3 regions of the Thermaerobacillus caldiproteolyticus genome follow, and region 1 is predicted to be linked to each of the others. Evidence: riboswitches for the same ligand, from Rfam matches in the RefSeq annotation. Region 1 holds a riboswitch; each other region holds the start of a gene.

What was found. Region 1 has a riboswitch for S-adenosylmethionine ahead of ISX45_RS15295 (LLM class flavin-dependent oxidoreductase). Riboswitches for the same ligand answer to the same signal wherever they lie in the genome.
Region 2: linked by a shared signal. The riboswitch ahead of ISX45_RS13395 (methionine ABC transporter ATP-binding protein) and the one ahead of ISX45_RS15295 (LLM class flavin-dependent oxidoreductase) in region 1 are both predicted to bind S-adenosylmethionine.
Region 3: linked by a shared signal. The riboswitch ahead of metK (methionine adenosyltransferase) and the one ahead of ISX45_RS15295 (LLM class flavin-dependent oxidoreductase) in region 1 are both predicted to bind S-adenosylmethionine.

The regions. Positions count from the first base shown of each region.
Region 1 is NZ_CP064060.1:3,050,014-3,056,128, forward strand. Features, by position in the region: gene ISX45_RS15275 (basic amino acid ABC transporter substrate-binding protein) at 793-1,605, shown strand; gene ISX45_RS15280 (amino acid ABC transporter permease) at 1,674-2,330, shown strand; gene ISX45_RS15285 (amino acid ABC transporter ATP-binding protein) at 2,327-3,049, shown strand; gene ISX45_RS15290 (ATP-grasp domain-containing protein) at 3,088-4,050, opposite strand; gene ISX45_RS15295 (LLM class flavin-dependent oxidoreductase) at 4,052-5,113, opposite strand; SAM riboswitch class I at 5,185-5,292, opposite strand; gene qoxD (cytochrome aa3 quinol oxidase subunit IV) at 5,389-5,688, opposite strand; gene qoxC (cytochrome aa3 quinol oxidase subunit III) at 5,690-6,115, opposite strand, start outside.
Region 2 is NZ_CP064060.1:2,649,213-2,655,327, reverse strand. Features, by position in the region: gene ISX45_RS13435 (acyl-CoA dehydrogenase family protein) at 1-311, shown strand, start outside; gene ISX45_RS13430 (arsenate reductase family protein) at 376-744, shown strand; gene gcvH (glycine cleavage system protein GcvH) at 811-1,194, shown strand; gene ISX45_RS13420 (YusG family protein) at 1,354-1,599, shown strand; gene ISX45_RS13415 (toprim domain-containing protein) at 1,719-2,060, shown strand; gene ISX45_RS13410 (thioredoxin family protein) at 2,081-2,389, shown strand; gene ISX45_RS13405 (SCP2 sterol-binding domain-containing protein) at 2,691-3,038, shown strand; partial or broken gene ISX45_RS13400 (O-acetylhomoserine aminocarboxypropyltransferase/cysteine synthase family protein) at 3,170-4,131, shown strand; SAM riboswitch class I at 4,239-4,347, shown strand; gene ISX45_RS13395 (methionine ABC transporter ATP-binding protein) at 4,458-5,486, shown strand; gene ISX45_RS13390 (methionine ABC transporter permease) at 5,476-6,115, shown strand, end outside.
Region 3 is NZ_CP064060.1:2,494,585-2,500,699, reverse strand. Features, by position in the region: gene ISX45_RS12495 (alpha/beta hydrolase family protein) at 1-67, shown strand, start outside; gene ISX45_RS12490 (DUF2584 domain-containing protein) at 110-352, shown strand; gene pckA (phosphoenolpyruvate carboxykinase (ATP)) at 405-1,991, opposite strand; SAM riboswitch class I at 2,179-2,294, shown strand; gene metK (methionine adenosyltransferase) at 2,491-3,705, shown strand; gene asnB (asparagine synthase (glutamine-hydrolyzing)) at 3,916-5,814, shown strand; gene ISX45_RS12470 (C39 family peptidase) at 5,811-6,115, opposite strand, start outside.

The DNA.
Region 1 (6,115 bases):
ATAACCATTGTATGAAGGTATATAAGGGTTGTTATATTAATAAATTTAATACTCTTAAGATATTTCGATTAAGAAAACAATGGGAACGCTAGTAAAGGCTGAAAAAGAGGTCTCTCTAGACATATTTCTATTCAATCAACATTTGATGATGAATGATTAAGACTAAATAGATGGTTTATACAATAGAAATGTGGAAAACGAATGACTTTAGTGGCATGCTTTAAACCTCTAATCAGGCCAGCAGCCAAACGCTCATCTCAGAAGCTCCTGTCACGGCAAACCCTAAAGTCCTTCTCCCGAGCATATAACTCCGAAAGATTCGACATACACTTATATGTCCAATAATCAATAAACAACATCCCCATCATATAAATAGCCACAGAAACAAATACCAAGAGATTCTCCCCACCCTTTGTTGTCTTGTTATTTTTCAAAATTGATATCATAACGAAAGAATATTATTTATGCAATAGTAATTATATTTTTCCAACTATTATAAAACATGATGCTTAATAGGCAATAACATTAAACGCCAATTAATTTAATATAATTAATAACCCTCTTGCCTCAATTACGTTATTTTATAAAAATGTATTATTTGTTATTTTTCGAATATTATATACATATATAAATAATAGCTCTAAATAAATATATAATAGAGGATTTATATGCATATATCAATTATTACAAAATATTCAAATAATTATTTTTATAAATACTATTGCATAAAATAAAAAATACTGATAGTATGTAATCGTCCATGAACAAAGGGTATAACAAAGGGGGATTATAATGATAAAAAAAGGTGTCATTGTTGCTGTTTTTTTCTCTTTATTTATGGCATTAGCTGGATGCGGAAAATCAGCGGAACCAACTTCCTCAGCAGGGGATGCGAAGAAAAAAGTTATTGTTGGAACAGATGCTTCATTCGCTCCGTTTGAGTATATGGATAAAGGAAAAATCGTTGGTTTTGACGTTGATTTATTAGATGCAGTCATGAAAGAAGCTGGATTAGACTACGACTTAAAAAATATCGGCTGGGATCCTTTATTCGCAGCAGTGCAGCAAGGGAAAGAAGTAAATTTAGCAATTTCTGGTATTACAATCAACGATGATCGAAAACAAACGTATGATTTCTCCGTTCCTTACTTTGAATCTACTCATATGATTCTTGTGAAAGAAGACAGCCCTATCAAAAACGCGCTTGACTTAAAAGGAAAAGTCGTTGGCGTGCAAAACGGAACAACCGGACAAGCTGCTGTTGAAAAATTGCTTGGTAAAGAAAATAAAAATATTAAAAAATTCGAAAACACGGTTGTCGCCATTATGGACCTTTTAAACGGGGGCGTAGAAGCAGTTGTCACAGACAACGCGGTAGCGAACGAATATGTAAAAAACAATCCTGATAAAAAATTAAAAACCATTGAAGACCCAACGAACTTTGAATCTGAATTTTATGGGCTCATGTTCCCAAAAGGAAGCGAATTAAAACCGAAAATTGACGAAGCAATTAAAAAAGTGATCGACAGCAGCAAATACGCAGAAATTTACAAGAAATGGTTTGGTCATGAACCAAACATAGATAACTTAACCAAACAGCAATAACATACATGTGAAAAATTGCGTAACTATCAATCGCTAGTTACGCAATTTTTATAAGAAAGGTGAGGAGAATGGACTTTCGTTTTGACATTATAAAAGAATACGCCCCATTTTTCCTGCAAGGCGTTTTATTAACGATCGGTTTATCTATCACTGCCATTATTGCGGGCTCTATTCTCGGGCTTGCGATCGGGCTTGGCAAAATGTCAACAAAGCGGTTCGTCCGCCTGCCGTTTGAATGGTATATTAACTTTTTCCGAGGAACCCCTCTATTGGTACAAATGTTACTCGTTCACCTCGGGTTAATGCCTCTTCTATTTAGCCAACCGAGTGCAACTGTTTCACTGGCTGTATCTTTATCATTAAACTCTGCCGCTTATGTTGCGGAAATTTTCCGCGCAGGGATTCAATCGATTGATAAAGGGCAAATGGAAGCGGCCCGTTCGCTTGGAATGACCCACATTCAAGCAATGCGCTATGTCATTTTACCACAAGCGTTAAAGCGGATGATTCCGCCATTTACAAACGAATTTATCGTATTAATTAAAGATTCTTCTCTCGGTGCGGTCATTGCTGCTCCCGAGCTTATGTATTGGGGAAAAGCAGCACAAGGACAATATTATCGCGTTTGGGAACCGTATTTAACAGTCGCATTCATTTATTTACTTCTTACCCTTTCCCTCAGTAAACTACTACACTATTTGGAAAGGAAGTATTCGAACCAATGATTAAAGTTACGAATTTAAAAAAATCATTCGGCGATTTGCAAGTGTTAAAAGGAATTGATGCCCATATTCAGGAACGAGAAATGGTTGTTATTATCGGGCCATCCGGCTCAGGGAAATCAACATTTTTACGCTGCTTAAACCTTCTTGAAGATTTCGATGATGGAGACATTATTATCGATGGATTTCATTTAAAAGACAAAAATACCGACATTAATAAAGTACGTGAAGAAGTAGGAATGGTATTTCAGCGCTTTAACTTATTTCCACACATGACTGTACTGGATAACATTACATTAGCTCCCGTAAAAGTACGAAAGTGGCCGATCGAAAAAGCAAAAGAAAAAGCCATGGAGCTGCTAAAAAAGGTTGGTCTTCAAGATAAAGCCAACGTCTACCCTGACTCGCTATCCGGCGGACAAGCACAACGTGTCGCCATCGCCCGAGCACTGGCAATGGAACCGAAAGTGATGCTGTTTGACGAACCGACTTCGGCCTTGGACCCAGAAATGGTCGGCGAAGTGCTAGCCGTCATGAAACAACTGGCGAACGAAGGAATGACAATGGTCGTTGTAACACATGAAATGGGCTTTGCTCGCGAAGTCGGTGACCGTGTCATTTTTATGGACGGCGGCTACATCGTTGAAGAAGGGACACCAAGTGAAATTTTCGACAATCCAAAACACGAACGGACAAAATCGTTTCTGTCAAAAGTATTGTAAAGAAAAAGCCCTTTTTATAGAAAAGGGCTTTTTCACTCTTAATTTGTTAATCTGTAAGTGACAGATGACGACAACTGTTTCAATTCCTCTCCTAAAAACTTCGCCACTTCAAGCATACCGAACTTCCCGGCGCGTGCTTCGGCTTCCGAGTTATAGTTCGTATTGGTGTTCACGTCATAAGTAAAAATGTCACCGTTTCGATCGCGAATAAACTCAATGCCAGCAATATGAATATCATTCGCGCGCAAAAACTGCTCATATTTTTCAATGATCGGGTCTGAAAAATCGTCGATAATTTCAAATTTTGGACGAGCCGCTGTTTCTCCAACCGGACAAAATAAATCGCCAATTTGGCACGCATCGGCTGGGCAAAGTTCAAACCCTTCTGATGTATCTACTCTTACGGCATAGATAAATTTCCCGCCGACAAACTCACAGCGAGTAATAAACGGCTCAGGAGCTTGGATGTATTCCTGAACGAGCGTAATTCCATCAACGGAATCTTCAAATGCAGTGCTTTCTACATATTGTTGTAACGCCTCAACCGAGTGGAACAATTGCACCCCAAGTCCTCTTCCAGCACGGTTGTGCTTTGTAATAAATGAAGCAGAACCAAGTTGTTTTGCTGCTTCAATAATTTGTTTCTTGCCAACAGCGGCAATCGTCTTCGGCGTTCGAATCCCATGAACATTCAACGCCATATATTGATTTACTTTACTTACCTCTAACCGCAACGCCCGGCTTCCGTTCAGCACTCTGCGCCCATGTCGTTCAAGCCAAGAAAGCACAGCTTCCGTCAGTTCAGGTGCAAAACGGTGATCCCGCGTATGCGAAGAAGCGCTCATTCGGCTATAAAATACTCCCTCTGGCGGTATAACTGATAAATCAACAATTCCTTCATCTAAAAACCATTCTTCATAAGGCAAATCTAATTCTTCCAATCGTCTCGTTAAATGAATTGTCCATTCGCGGTTTTCATGGATAATATAAATCTTACTCATCTTATTTTCCTCCTTTGATTGCCGATAATTGTCTCCGTTCCTCTACTAAAGGCATCACTTGCTTTGCGAACCGCTCCATCTCCTCTAGCTGCGGAGAGAATTGTAAAAGCAATAAATCAACTCCCGCTTCTTCATAAGCTAAAATGCGCTCGGCAATTTGTTCTGGCGTTCCGACGAAATTCGGGCGCAACCCGCGGTTAGATACAGAATAATCTTGTAGTTTCACTTGCAATTCAAGCTGCGATTTGCTGACAAAATCGTTGTATCCCGCATAACCGCTTGATTGTTTCACATCAGTAATGCGCTCTAATTCGGCGAGAGCCTCCTCTTCGCTGTCGCGGCAAATGACGAATGCAGCCATTCCAAATGACCGGAACGGCGCTTTTCCTGCATCCGCACGTCTCTTTTTCATATCGGCAATCTTTTTTGCAATTTCCTCCACTGTCCCTCCATGCATAACATATGCGTCACAATGCTCAACAATCGCCTGCTTGCCTCGCTCACTTTCACCGCCGGCATACAAAATGGGATATGGTTTTTGAACCGGCTTTGGCGCCAAATGAGCATTTTGCACCTCATAAAATTTCCCGCGGAAATGGAATACCTCTTCTGTCCACATCCCTTTTAACACTTGAACAAACTCTTCTGTACGATCATAACGCTCATCATGCGCCGTAAAAATGCCCCCATATTGGCGTGCTTCTTCTTCCCACCAAGCAGACACAACGTTTAGCGTAAATCGTCCATTGCTAATATGATCAATATTCGCCGCCATTTTCGCCGTCACTGCCGGATTATGAAATCCCGGTCGTACTGCTGTCATAATTTCAATTTTTTCCGTTACCGCTGCTAATGCCGCAGCCGTTGACCATGCTTCGAGTGAATCATGTTCAGGACCTTTAATATCATTTAAGTATAACTCGGCAATCAACGTCGTACTATAACCCCATGTTTCCGCTGCTTGAATGACTTTTTTCGCATATTCAAATGTCGCTGGCATTTGCTCATTTTCGACGTTTCGCAACCATCCGCCGAAAATAGGCATCCAAAAACCGTATCTCATTTTACTCTCCCCCTCTACTACTCTATAAAAATAAAAACTTCTTCGATAAGAAGAAGTTTGTTCATCGCTTCATCTTATCTTTCAGAACAAACGGTTCTGCTGGAATTAGCACCTTTCTGACCAATGTCAGCGGTTGCTGGGCTTCATAGGGCCATTCCCTCTGCCTCTCTTGATAAGACTTTCCCTATTAAATTACAGTAATCCTACCACAAAACTATGTTTTAAGTCAATATATTTAAAGCTGGCTTTCCTAAAATGGAAAACCAGCTTTATTATTACACTACAAACCACATTACCCAAATTGAACCAATCACAATAACAATCGCGATAAAAAAGGCATATGCCATGTTAATCGTTTGGATTTTCCCGCTATCACTTTCTGTCATATGCATAAACATAAACAACTGCAAACTCGCTTGCAACATTGCCAGTATCACAATAATGCCAATAATCAATTTCGTCGCTAATCCCGATGACAATACGACCCATAATGCCGCGAACGTTAACACAAGGGATAAAACGAATCCAATAACATGTTTCCAAGGAAATGTTTCATGGTGATCGTTCGTTGCCATCTTATATCACCATCCCTGTCAAGTAAACTAGCGTAAAGATGAAAATCCATACAACGTCAAGGAAATGCCAATACAAACTAACAATGAACACTTTTCGCGCTGTTCGCGGCGTAAAACCACGTTGGAGAAGTTGAATAATAATTAAAATCATCCAACCAATTCCAAGACTCACGTGCGCCCCGTGCGTACCGACAAGCACGAAAAAGCTCGAAAGAAATGCGCTCGTCTGAATCGTCGCGCCTTCATGGACGTAATCAATAAACTCTCTAATTTCAAACGTAATAAACCCTGCTCCTAAAAGAAGGGTGATAATCAGCCACGTCAGCAATCCTTTTAAACGGTTGCGGCGCATTTCATGAATTGCAAGCCCACAAGTGAAGCTGCTCGTTAACAGAAGAAGAGTTTCAATCATTACTTCTTTTACTTT
Region 2 (6,115 bases), 400 kb from region 1:
ACATCGCTGACATTGTCAGCAACATTTATGCGATGGAATCTGCATTGCTTCGCACAGAAAAAGCGATTCAAAAATCAGGGGTAGAAAAAAATAAACAAAAACTTCTCTATACACAAATTTTCTGTCAAGAAGCATTTAATGAAATCGAAGCACATGCGAAAGAAACGATCGTTGCTGTCGAACAGGGTGACACATTGCGTATGATGTTATCTGCTTTACGCAAGTTGACTCGTCATACACCAATCAATGTGATTGCGAAAAAACGCGAAGCAGCTGCCGCATTAATTGAAGCAGAGCGCTATATTGTGTAATATGGAAAGTACCAGGCGAGCTCGTCTGGTACTTTGTGTTTGTAAAGGACGGTGGAATAGGAAGATGGCGTTCACGTTTTATTGGTATCCAAAGTGCGGGACATGTCGTAAGGCGAAAAAATGGCTAGAGGAGCATGGTATTTCTGTTCATGAAGTACATATTGTCGAGAATCCGCCGACAAGAGAGGAACTCGGCGAGCTTTATCGAAAAAGCGGATTAGAATTAAAAAAGTTTTTTAATACAAGTGGTATGAAATATCGTGAATTGGGCATGAAAGATAAAGTAAACACAGCTTCTGAATCGGAATTGCTTGATCTCCTTGCCTCTGATGGAATGTTAATCAAACGGCCGATTTTAACTGATGGAGAAAATGTGATCGTTGGTTTCAAAGAGGAAGAATATGAAAAATTTTTTTCCGCTCTGAAGAGATAGTCGGTGAGTTTTTCGAAAAAATCAGTTATTATTAAGAAGAATACAATTGTAGTTGGAGGGACTGTGATGAACACGCCAAAAGAATTGCGCTATTCTGAAGAGCATGAATGGGTACGTGTGGAAGGTGACAAAGTTCGTATTGGGATTACTGATTTTGCACAATCCGAGCTAGGTGACATTGTATTTGTGGAGCTACCTGAAGTGGGGGCAGAGATTACTGCCAACGAGCCGTTTGGTAGCGTTGAATCAGTCAAAACCGTTTCAGAACTATATGCACCTGTGAGTGGCAAAGTTGTCGAAGTGAACGAAGCATTAAATGATAATCCTGAATTTGTGAACGAGTCTCCGTATGAGAAAGCATGGATGATTGTTGTCGAGCCTTCTGACCTAAGCGAAGTAGACAACTTATTAACAGCGGAACAATATGAAGCGATGATTAACGAAGACTAAAGCATATTTATACCAAATAACGACAACGCTTCACCTGTAAGTATAAGGAAAATTGGGACAAGCAATGGCAATAGAGCCGTTGCTTGTTTCCATACGACGAGTATTCGACCAATGATTGGGCACCCTATAGTTAAATACGTTCGAGGGGGTGTCTTTTTTATGACGTTGGAGAAGAAAAGACTAGATATTACCGATCGTATAGTCGGTAAACTTAAAAATGATACAATCGAGCTGTTTGCGGAGAACGAACCGATCGGACGGATTGTTCTTTCCGAAGCCGGCGGTACCTTTGAATTGAACAATGGGTATGAGAAAGAACTAGATAAAATTTATAAGCAGGTCACATTGACAACCGATCCTGATCAAAAGTACGTCGATTGCGACAGCGAGTATGGCTGGTGTTGAAAGCAGCGGGTTTTTACCTTACCGTTGCTTTTTTATTTTTTGCAACATGAAAGGAGAAAATGGTGTGTTTATGGAATAAAATATATGTAATCTCTTTTCATTAGGTGATGCTTATGACAATGGTAGAGACAGGAAAAGTGATTATTGTAGAGGGGCGATCTGATAAGAAGAAACTAGAGTGCATTATTAAAGAACCAGTTGAAATCATTTGTACAAATGGTACGATTAGTAATGCTAAATTAGACGAATTAATCGATGAGCTATATAATAAAGAAGTATTCATATTAGTCGATGCTGACGAAGCAGGAGAAAAGCTGCGGAAGCAATTTCGACGTGAACTTCCCGAAGCGGAACATTTATATATTGATCGAATGTATCGAGAAGTAGCAGCAGCACCAAAACAACACATTGCGGCTGTGTTATTAAGCGCCAATATAGATGTGCATACGGATTATTTATAAAAGGTGTGAAAAATACGCAAATGGAAGCCTTGACATTGGAGCAAATCGACGAAGCAATCGAACAAGAGGAGATTGTATGCGTTTATTTATATACGCCGATGTGCGGAACATGTCAGCTCGCAAGCCGGATGCTTGAAATTGTTCAAGAGCTATTCCCTGATATAAAGTTTTGCAAATCAGACATTAATTATATGCCAGAACGTGCAATTTCATGGAGCATTGAGAGTGTTCCGTGTCTTCTCATATTCCGAAACGCGCAGCTAGAGAAAAAAATATACGCGTTTCATTCCGTTCCGTACTTGTATGAAACGATTAAAAAGCTTTTATAAAGAGATGGCTTGAAGCCCTTGATTTAAAATTCCAACCAAAAAATGAACGAAAGATAAGGCTGTCCGAAAAAATCACATTTTCGTGATCTTTTCGGGCAGCTTTTTTTTAAAAAAATATAGAAAAATTCGACATAAAAACCCTTTATTTCACATATTTCTCAGGAAATATCAGTAATACGTATAGAGTTTGTGGTTTAATTTGTATATTTTATTGGTCATTTGTCGAGAAGTTAGCAAAGGATTCATGCGCTTTCTCATGGAATGTACATGTAAGAGACTAATGGGGGAGGTTGGTAAAACAATGGGGATCTATAGTCTTATTCAGCAATTCATTGAAAGGATTCAAACGTTACATCATTTATTACCGCTTTTGCCTGAGGAGCATGTATATATTCAGTTTGAATGTGAGAACGAGAATGTTATTTTTGCTATTTCAAAAAACGGTACGGAAGAGGAAAAAAATGTAGATGAAAAAAGACTATTAACGATTCGGGGTTCAGAAGAGGCGATTCAAGCGCTTTTAACTGGAGAATTAAAATTACAGCAACAAATGCGCCTGAAAGAGTTGTCCGTTGTGGGAAGCTTTCGGCATATACTTCTTTTAGAATCAATTTTTCATTTAGCGAAGCCTTATCGATTTGTTCGCTAAAGGTTTTTAATATTAAGAAAATAATTAACGAAAAGAAAATGGCGTGGTACAATTCGAAAAAATAAAACGATTATACATTTCTTATCAAGAAAGGCGGAGAGGGACTGGCCTGATGAAGCCCGGCAACCGGTTTTTGCAACACGGTGCCAGAGTACGGTATTAAGATGCATTTTGTTGATCCAGCTAATCTGGAAAATTTTCGCGCGGCAATCACGCCAAATACAAAAGCGATTTTCGCCGAAACAATCGGCAATCCGAGCCTGCATGTATTAGACATTGAAGCCGTAGCTGAGATTGCTCATGAAGCAGGCATCCTACTTATTATCGATAACACGTTTGCGACTCCTTATTTATGCAGACCGATTGAGCATGGAGCTGATATTGTTGTTCATTCAGCAACGAAATGGTTACTTGGAAACGGAACAACGCTTGGCGGGATTATTGTCGATGGTGGAAATTTTGATTGGAACTCACCAAAATTCCCTGAATTTACAACGCCGGATCCGAGCTATCATAATCTTGTTTATGCCGAAGCGTTCGGACCTGCCGCCGATATTGCTAAGGCGCGAGTATAACTATTGCGTGATTTAGGCCCAGCCATTAGTCCTTTCAATGCCTTTCAGCTTAACTTTGTGGTCTTGAGACATTACATGTGCGTATGAAAGAACATATTGCTAATACGCGAACAATTGTTGAATATTTAGATCGTCATCCAGCTGTAGAATGGGTGCTTTATCCGGAACATGAGCAACATCCGTCTAAAGATTTAGCAGAAAAATATTTGCCAAAAGGAGCTGGTGCAGTCGTTGTTTTTGGAATTAAAGGTGGCCGGAAAGCAGGAGCAAAACTGATTAACAACGTGAAATTTTGGTCACATGTAGCCAACGCTGGTGACGCGAAAAGTTTAATTATTCATCCGGCAAGCACGACGCATCAGCAGTTGAGTGCAGAAGATTTAAAAGCATCTGGCGTTACTGAAGATTTGATTCGCTTATCTGTTGGAATTGAGAATGTGGATGATTTAATTGAAGATTTGGAACAGGCAATTCAAGCCGCTACTGAAGTTGCCTCGGATTTGTCTTTGTATCGATGATCAAAGTTTTTGTTGACACTTTATTTCATGCATGTTAAAATCACACTTGTAATTTATAAAACTACTTGAGCTGATTAAAGTTTTAATTGAATAAAGCGCGTTCAGTGCTCTTATCAAGAGAGGTGGAGGGATGTGCCCAATGAAACCCGGCAACCGTCAGCATTTTTGCTGAAATGGTGCCAATTCACACAAAGCGATTGCTTTGAGAGATAAGAGACAGAATAGGAGATAATGCCTTTCTGTTCTCTTGAGCAGAAAGGTTTTTTATTTTAAGTATGTCGGCGAAGATAGGAAGCAGCTGTGAAGAAAAGGAAGGTGAGAAGCAAATGATTACATTAGAAAATGTAACGAAAATTTATCAATCTAGCAACGGTTCAGTAACAGCTGTCGATGATGTGAGCTTGCACATTAAAGAAGGGGAAATTTTCGGGATTATTGGTTATAGTGGAGCTGGAAAAAGTTCGTTAATTCGTATGTTAAATGGACTAGAAAAGCCCACGAAGGGAAATGTCATCGTTGCTGATCGAAATATTGCCAATATTAAGGGGAAAGAATTACGCGAAGCTCGTCAAGAAATCGGGATGATTTTCCAACATTTTAATTTATTATGGTCAAGAACCGTGCGTGAAAATATTGCGTTTCCATTAGAGATTGCAGGAGTTCCAAAGGAACAACGGTTAAAACGCGTGGACGAGCTCATTCAGCTTGTTGGCTTGCAAGGACGTGAAAATGCCTATCCATCACAATTAAGCGGCGGCCAAAAGCAGCGTGTCGGCATCGCCCGTGCTTTGGCGAATAATCCAAAAGTATTATTATGCGATGAGGCGACATCAGCGCTAGATCCACAAACAACAGATTCCATTCTCGATTTATTGGTAGATATTAATCAGCGTCTTCGTTTGACGATTGTTCTCATCACTCATGAGATGCACGTTATTCGGAAAATTTGTGATCGTGTAGCCGTCATGGAAAACGGTAAGATTGTTGAACAAGGCGAAGTGCTTCAAGTGTTCCGTCAACCAAAGCAGACAATTACAAAACGGTTCGTTCAACAAGTCATTGAACCGGAAGAGACAAAAGAAACGATTGCTCATTTAATAGATAAATATCCGAGAGGGAACGTGATTCAATTAACCTTTGTTGGCGAGGCAGCTGAGCAGCCATTGATAGCGAATCTTACTCGTCAATTCCAAGTAAACGTGAATATCCTTCAAGGGAAAATTTCGCAGACCCATCAAGGTTCGTACGGGGTATTATTCGTGCATATTGATGGAACAGATGAGGAAGTAGCAAAAGCGATTGATTATATTCGCCAACAACAGGTTGGGGTGGAGGTGATTACCGATGTTCAATAGCCTCTTACCGAATGTGCAATGGGATACCATTTGGGCGGCGACAGTAGAAACCCTTTATATGACTGGTATTGCTGTTGTTGCAACGTTTGTGTTAGGTATTATCCTTGGTCTTTTATTATTTTTAACCTCAAAGGGGAATATATGGGAGAATCGGCTGGCGAATGCGATTATTGCGGCGTTTGTGAATATTTTTCGCTCTATTCCGTTCATTATTTTAATTATTTTATTGATTCCGTTTACTAAGCTTGTCGTTGGTACGATTCTCGGTGCGAATGCGGCATTGCCAGCACTTATTATTGGTGCTGCCCCGTTTTACGCGCGCATGGTTGAGATTGCGTTGCGAGAAATTGATAAAGGTGTCATTGAAGCAGCAAAAGCGATGGGAGCGACAACAGCGACAATTATTTGGAAAGTGCTTCTTCCGGAATCGTTGCCGGCTCTTGTTTCCGGAATCACGGTGACAGCGATTGCTCTTGTTGGCTATACAGCCATGGCTGGCGTTGTCGGTGCGGGTGGACTTGGAAACCTTGCTTATTTAGAGGGATTCCAACGCAACCATAACGATGTTACATTTGTGGCTACCGTTCTTATTTTAGTCATTGTTTTTGTCATTCAGTTTATTGGTGACT
Region 3 (6,115 bases), 560 kb from region 1:
GCCGCAACATAACCGTGAAACGGTTCGACGATTAACGGAATGGATGAAACAACAGTCGCGTTCGTGATACTATGGAAAGAGAAGAAGGGAAGAAAAGGGGTGCATTTTCATGGGCATGCCGTTAGAGTTTCAAACGCTCATTGTGACAAAAGGAAACGAAAAGCGAATCGAAGACAATTTGTTTATTCTTGAAAAAGAAGGATACCGCATTTATCCATTGGACATTCCGATTGAGGTAAAGCGGACACTTCAAAGTGAAGCAAGCGGACAAGCGGTGGTGAAAAAAATCGAGCTAGCCGATCATCGTACCGTGATTACGTATGAATTGATTTCATTACATTCGATTAACTAGCATATAAATAACAAGGGATATCTTCTTTCAAAAGAAGATATCCCTTGTGTCTTTAAATGATTGGGCCACCGAGTTTTTCAATTTCCGGATCGATGTGTTTGAACTTTTTAAAGTTTTCCCGGAACTTTTCGGCAAGTTCCTTTGCTTTTTGTTCATATGCTTGCTTATCAGCCCATGTGTTTTGTGGATGCAATACTTCATCTGGTACGCCTGGAACGTGCGCTGGGATTTCTAAGCCGAAAATTGGGTCTTTCATTGTTTCTACGTTTGCTAATTCTCCTTCGACAGCAGCTTGCACCATCGCGCGCGTATATTGAAGTTTCATGCGGCTACCAACCCCATATTCTCCTCCTGTCCATCCGGTGTTCACTAGAAATACTTGCACGTTATGTTCAGCAATTTTTTTACCGAGCATCTCTGCATAGCGAGTGGCCGGGAGCGGCAAAAATGGTGCGCCAAAGCAAGTGGAGAATGTCGCTTGCGGAGATGTAATTCCGCGTTCTGTGCCTGCTAATTTGCTTGTATAGCCGCTTAGGAAATGATACATTGCTTGCTCTCGCGTTAATTTGCTAATCGGCGGCAAGACACCAAAGGCGTCAGCGGTTAAGAAAATAATTGTTGTTGGGTGACCGGCGATGCTCGGGTCAACGATGTTATCAATCGCTTGAATTGGGTAAGCTGCACGTGTGTTTTCCGTCAATGTAGCATCCTCATAGTTAGGAATGCGAGTCTGTTCGTCAACAATGACGTTTTCTAATACTGAGCCAAATCGGATGGCATCAAAAATTTGTGGCTCTTTTTCCCGCGATAAGTTAATGCATTTCGCATAGCAGCCGCCTTCGATATTAAAGATGCCGCGATTTGACCAACCATGTTCATCGTCTCCGATGAGACGGCGTTTTGGATCAGCGGAAAGTGTTGTTTTCCCGGTGCCGGAAAGACCAAAAAATAAAGCGACATCGCCTTCTTGTCCGACATTAGCTGAGCAATGCATCGGTAAAATTCCTTGTTCTGGGAGAAGATAATTCATAACCGAGAAAATCGATTTTTTCATTTCTCCAGCATATTCAGTCCCGCCGATTAATACTGTCCGGCGCTCAAATGAAATGATAATAAAAGTTTCCGATTTCGTTCCATCCACAGCAGGATCCGCTTTAAAATTCGGCGCGGAAATGACAGTGAATTCAGCTTCATGTGTTTGTAGTTCTTCCTGTGTCGGGCGAATGAATAATTGATGAGCAAACAAATTATGCCAAGCAAATTCGTTAACCACTTGAATCGGTAGGCGGTATTTCGGATCGGCTCCAGCAAACCCTTTGAATACAAATACTTCATCTTTTTCCATTAGATAGTCGATAACTTTGTTATATAATTTTTCAAACGTTTCCTCAGAAATCGGCTGATTGACAGTTCCCCAATCAATTTTTGCCTTTGTTGATGCTTCTTCGACGATATATTTATCTTTTGGCGAACGTCCTGTATATTTTCCTGTTGTTGTCGCAACAGCACCCGTTAGTGTTAACATTCCTTCTTTTCGCTTGAGAACCTTTTCAACTAATTGCGGTACGGATAGATTTTTAAGTACGTTTGGTTGTTGTAACAATACAGCCAATTTATTTGTCACGTCAACAGTGTTCATGTACAAAACCTGCCTTTTTGTGAATTTAATATTCTTGGAAATAGTATAACACATTTATATTATTAGTCCATACTATTTATCATAATTTCTTTTTATTTATTTTCCCCATTTTTTTGATAAAAACTTTATATAAAAATTTATTGACTTTCTTTATCTAGTTACGATATGATAAGTCATTGAACGGATACTCTTATCCCGAGTTGGTGGAGGGACAGGCCCGATGAAACCCAGCAACCGTCACAACAATGGAACATGTGAAATGGTGCTAACCTGTGGCAAGGGAAAGCCCTTGAACGATAAGAGTGAAAGGCGCGATATAAGAGCAATCACCTTTCCTCGAAGTTGAAGGAAAGGTTTTTTATATGCCCCTTGTTTGGCTATAAATCACAAAATTGAATTATACTAAGTAGGGAATGAGTACCGTATCATCTACGTAATGCGTAGAATGCAACTGTGTGTTCTAAAAGCTCACAACAGAAAAGAGGAGGAAATTGACGAAATGTCAACAAAACGCCGTTTGTTTACTTCTGAATCTGTAACAGAAGGGCATCCTGATAAAATTTGTGACCAAATTTCTGATGCGATTTTAGATGCGATTTTAGCAAAAGACCCAAATGCTCGCGTTGCTTGCGAAACGAGTGTAACGACGGGATTAGTGTTAGTCAGCGGTGAGATTACAACATCTACGTATGTGGATATTCCAAAAATCGTTCGTGACACGATTCGGGAAATCGGTTACACTCGCGCTAAATTCGGATTTGACGCTGATACGTGCGCTGTATTAACGTCGATTGACGAGCAGTCTCCTGATATCGCAATGGGCGTAGATAAAGCGTTAGAAGCACGCGAAGGTCAGATGACTGACGAGGAAATTGAAGCAATCGGTGCTGGGGACCAAGGATTAATGTTCGGATTTGCGTGCAATGAAACGAAAGAGTTAATGCCGCTTCCGATTTCATTAGCTCATAGATTGGCACGCCGTTTAGCAGAAGTTCGTAAGGAAGACATTTTACCTTACTTACGTCCAGATGGAAAAACACAAGTAACAGTAGAATACGATGAAAATGGAAAACCTGTTCGTGTGGATACAATTGTCGTATCTACGCAGCATCATCCAGAAATTACTCAAGAGCAAATTGAGCGCAACATTAAAGAACATGTGATTAAACCAGTTGTACCAGCTGAACTAATCGACGAAAACACAAAATACTTCATTAACCCAACTGGTCGCTTTGTCATTGGCGGACCTCAAGGTGACGCTGGATTAACGGGACGGAAAATCATCGTTGACACGTACGGTGGTTACGCTCGTCACGGCGGCGGTGCCTTCTCTGGTAAAGACCCTACAAAAGTAGACCGTTCTGCTGCGTATGCGGCGCGCTATGTGGCAAAAAACATTGTCGCAGCTGGGCTTGCTGATAAATGCGAAGTGCAATTAGCGTATGCGATTGGGGTAGCAAAACCTGTTTCCATCTCTATCGATACATTCGGTACGGGCAAAGTATCGGAAGACATCTTAATTGAAGTAGTACGCAACAATTTTGATCTTCGCCCTGCCGGCATTATTAAAATGTTAGATTTGCGCCGCCCGATTTATAAACAAACAGCGGCTTACGGTCATTTCGGTCGCACGGATATTGATCTTCCATGGGAGCGTACCGACAAAGCTGAAGCATTGAAAGAACAAGCCCTTGCATTAGCAGCTAAGCAATGAATGAAAAAAAGAGAGTTACATTATCATATGTAGCTCTCTTTTTTTGCGAAACAAATATGTGTGCAACAAAAAGAGCCTTTTTTGCGACTTATTAGAAAAAAACTTTGTTACGAATCTGTTTCCATCGGGTAAACTAAATGTAATAGTTCAACTGTCCAAATATGTGGTATAATCTACGAGTTGAATATGAAGAAGTAGGTGAATAACAACATGTGCGGGTTTATTGGTTGCATTCATGACCATCCAAAAACAATGGACGAACAATGGAAAAAAACATTTGAAGAAATGAACGATATGATTACACACCGCGGTCCAGACGATGATGGGTATTTTTTCGATGATTATGTCAATTTTGGGTTTCGTCGGTTAAGCATTATCGATTTGGAAGCGGGGCATCAACCGTTATCGTACGAAAATGAACGATATTGGATTATTTTTAATGGAGAGATTTATAACTACATTGAACTGCGCGAAGAGTTGCTTGCAAAGGGATACGAATTTGCCACACATTCCGATACAGAAGTAATTGTTGCGCTATATAGTCATGAAAAAGAAAAAGCGGTCGAGAAACTTCGCGGCATGTTTGCTTTTATCATTTGGGATAAAGAGGAGAAAACGATCTTTGCTGCGCGTGACCCGTTTGGCATTAAACCGTTTTTCTATATGGAACAAGATGGGCGGACGTTTTTTGCTTCTGAGAAGAAAAGCATTTTACATGCGCTCGAAAATGATTTATTAGATTATGAGGCGCTACAACATTACTTAACGTTTCAATATGTGCCTGAGCCAATGACGATGTCTGTCGGCATTAAAAAGCTGGAGCCAGGCCATTACATTAAAAAGAAAGTTGGCGAGAAATTAACAATTCATCGTTATTGGAAAGCACGGTTCCAGCCGGTTTTTCAATCTGAAGAGGAGCTTGTCAAACAAATTCGCGAGGTGCTGTTTGATTCTGTCAAAGTGCATATGCGCAGCGATGTGCCGGTCGGCTCATTTTTATCAGGAGGAATTGACTCCTCGCTCATTGCTTCCATTGCGAAACAATTCCATCCGAACATTAAGACATTCTCTGTCGGTTTTGAACGGGAAGGTTTCAGCGAAATTGACGTCGCAAAAGAAACAGCGGAAAAACTCGGTGTCGAGAATATTAGCTATGTCATCTCGCCGCAAGAGTATATGGATGAATTTCCAAAAATTATGTGGCATATGGATGATCCGCTTGCCGATCCAGCAGCAGTACCGCTTTATTTCGTTGCCCGTGAGGCACGAAAGCATGTGACCGTTGTCCTTTCAGGTGAAGGGGCGGACGAGCTGTTCGGTGGTTATAACATTTATCGCGAGCCGCAATCGTTAGAAGTATTCGAACGGATGCCGAACGCGGTGAAATCGGCATTAAGTGTGATTGCTCGCATGCTTCCAGAAGGAGTGAAAGGAAAAAGCTTTATCGAACGCGGAATCACGCCAATGGAAGAACGCTACATCGGCAACGCCAAAATGTATAGCGAAGAAGAAAAACAAGAGCTGTTAAAAGGATATAAAAGCGGTTTAGAGTATACAAATATTACTGCGCCGCTTTATAACGAAACGACGCACTATCCTCCAGTAAACCGCATGCAATATATTGATATTCATACATGGTTGCGCGGTGATATTTTATTAAAAGCAGATAAAATGACAATGGCTCATTCTTTAGAATTGCGCGTGCCGTTTTTAGATAAAGCGGTATTTGAAGTGGCGGCAAAGATTGCGCCGGAAATGAAAACCGCGAATAACACAACGAAATACATTTTGCGCAAAGCGGCAGAAGGCATTGTTCCTGATCATGTGCTACACCGCAAAAAACTTGGATTTCCAGTCCCGATTCGCCATTGGTTAAAAAATGAAATGTATGACTGGGCGAAGAATATTATCAAAGAGAGCGCAACTGATCATTTATTGAACAAAGACGTATTATATCGTTTGCTTGATGAGCATTGCAGCAATAAAGCAGATCATAGCCGCAAAATTTGGACGGTGCTTGCATTCATGGTTTGGCATCAAGTATATGTCGAAAAAAAATACGATTTTTCCCATTTATATAAAAAAGACAAACAACCACTATCAATCTAATTCGATTGATACGTGATTGCTTGTCTTCCCATTTGCACCCAAGCTTCTAAAAATTCCGCTTTGGGTGCTTTTTTATTTTTTTCGCCAGAGAGGGGATCATTAAAATAAATATAGTCTTGATCATATCCTGTGATGACGACAGAATGCTCGTAATACGTAATTTGAATCGGTCCGCTTGGGGTGTCCCACTCGCGAAATGCTGATGCCGGGAGTTTTTTAAAGGTGCTATTTGTAATAATCCAAATCGGCGAACCTTTCGAGAGATATTTTTGCAATTCACTGAAGTCGCTTCCCGTTAAAT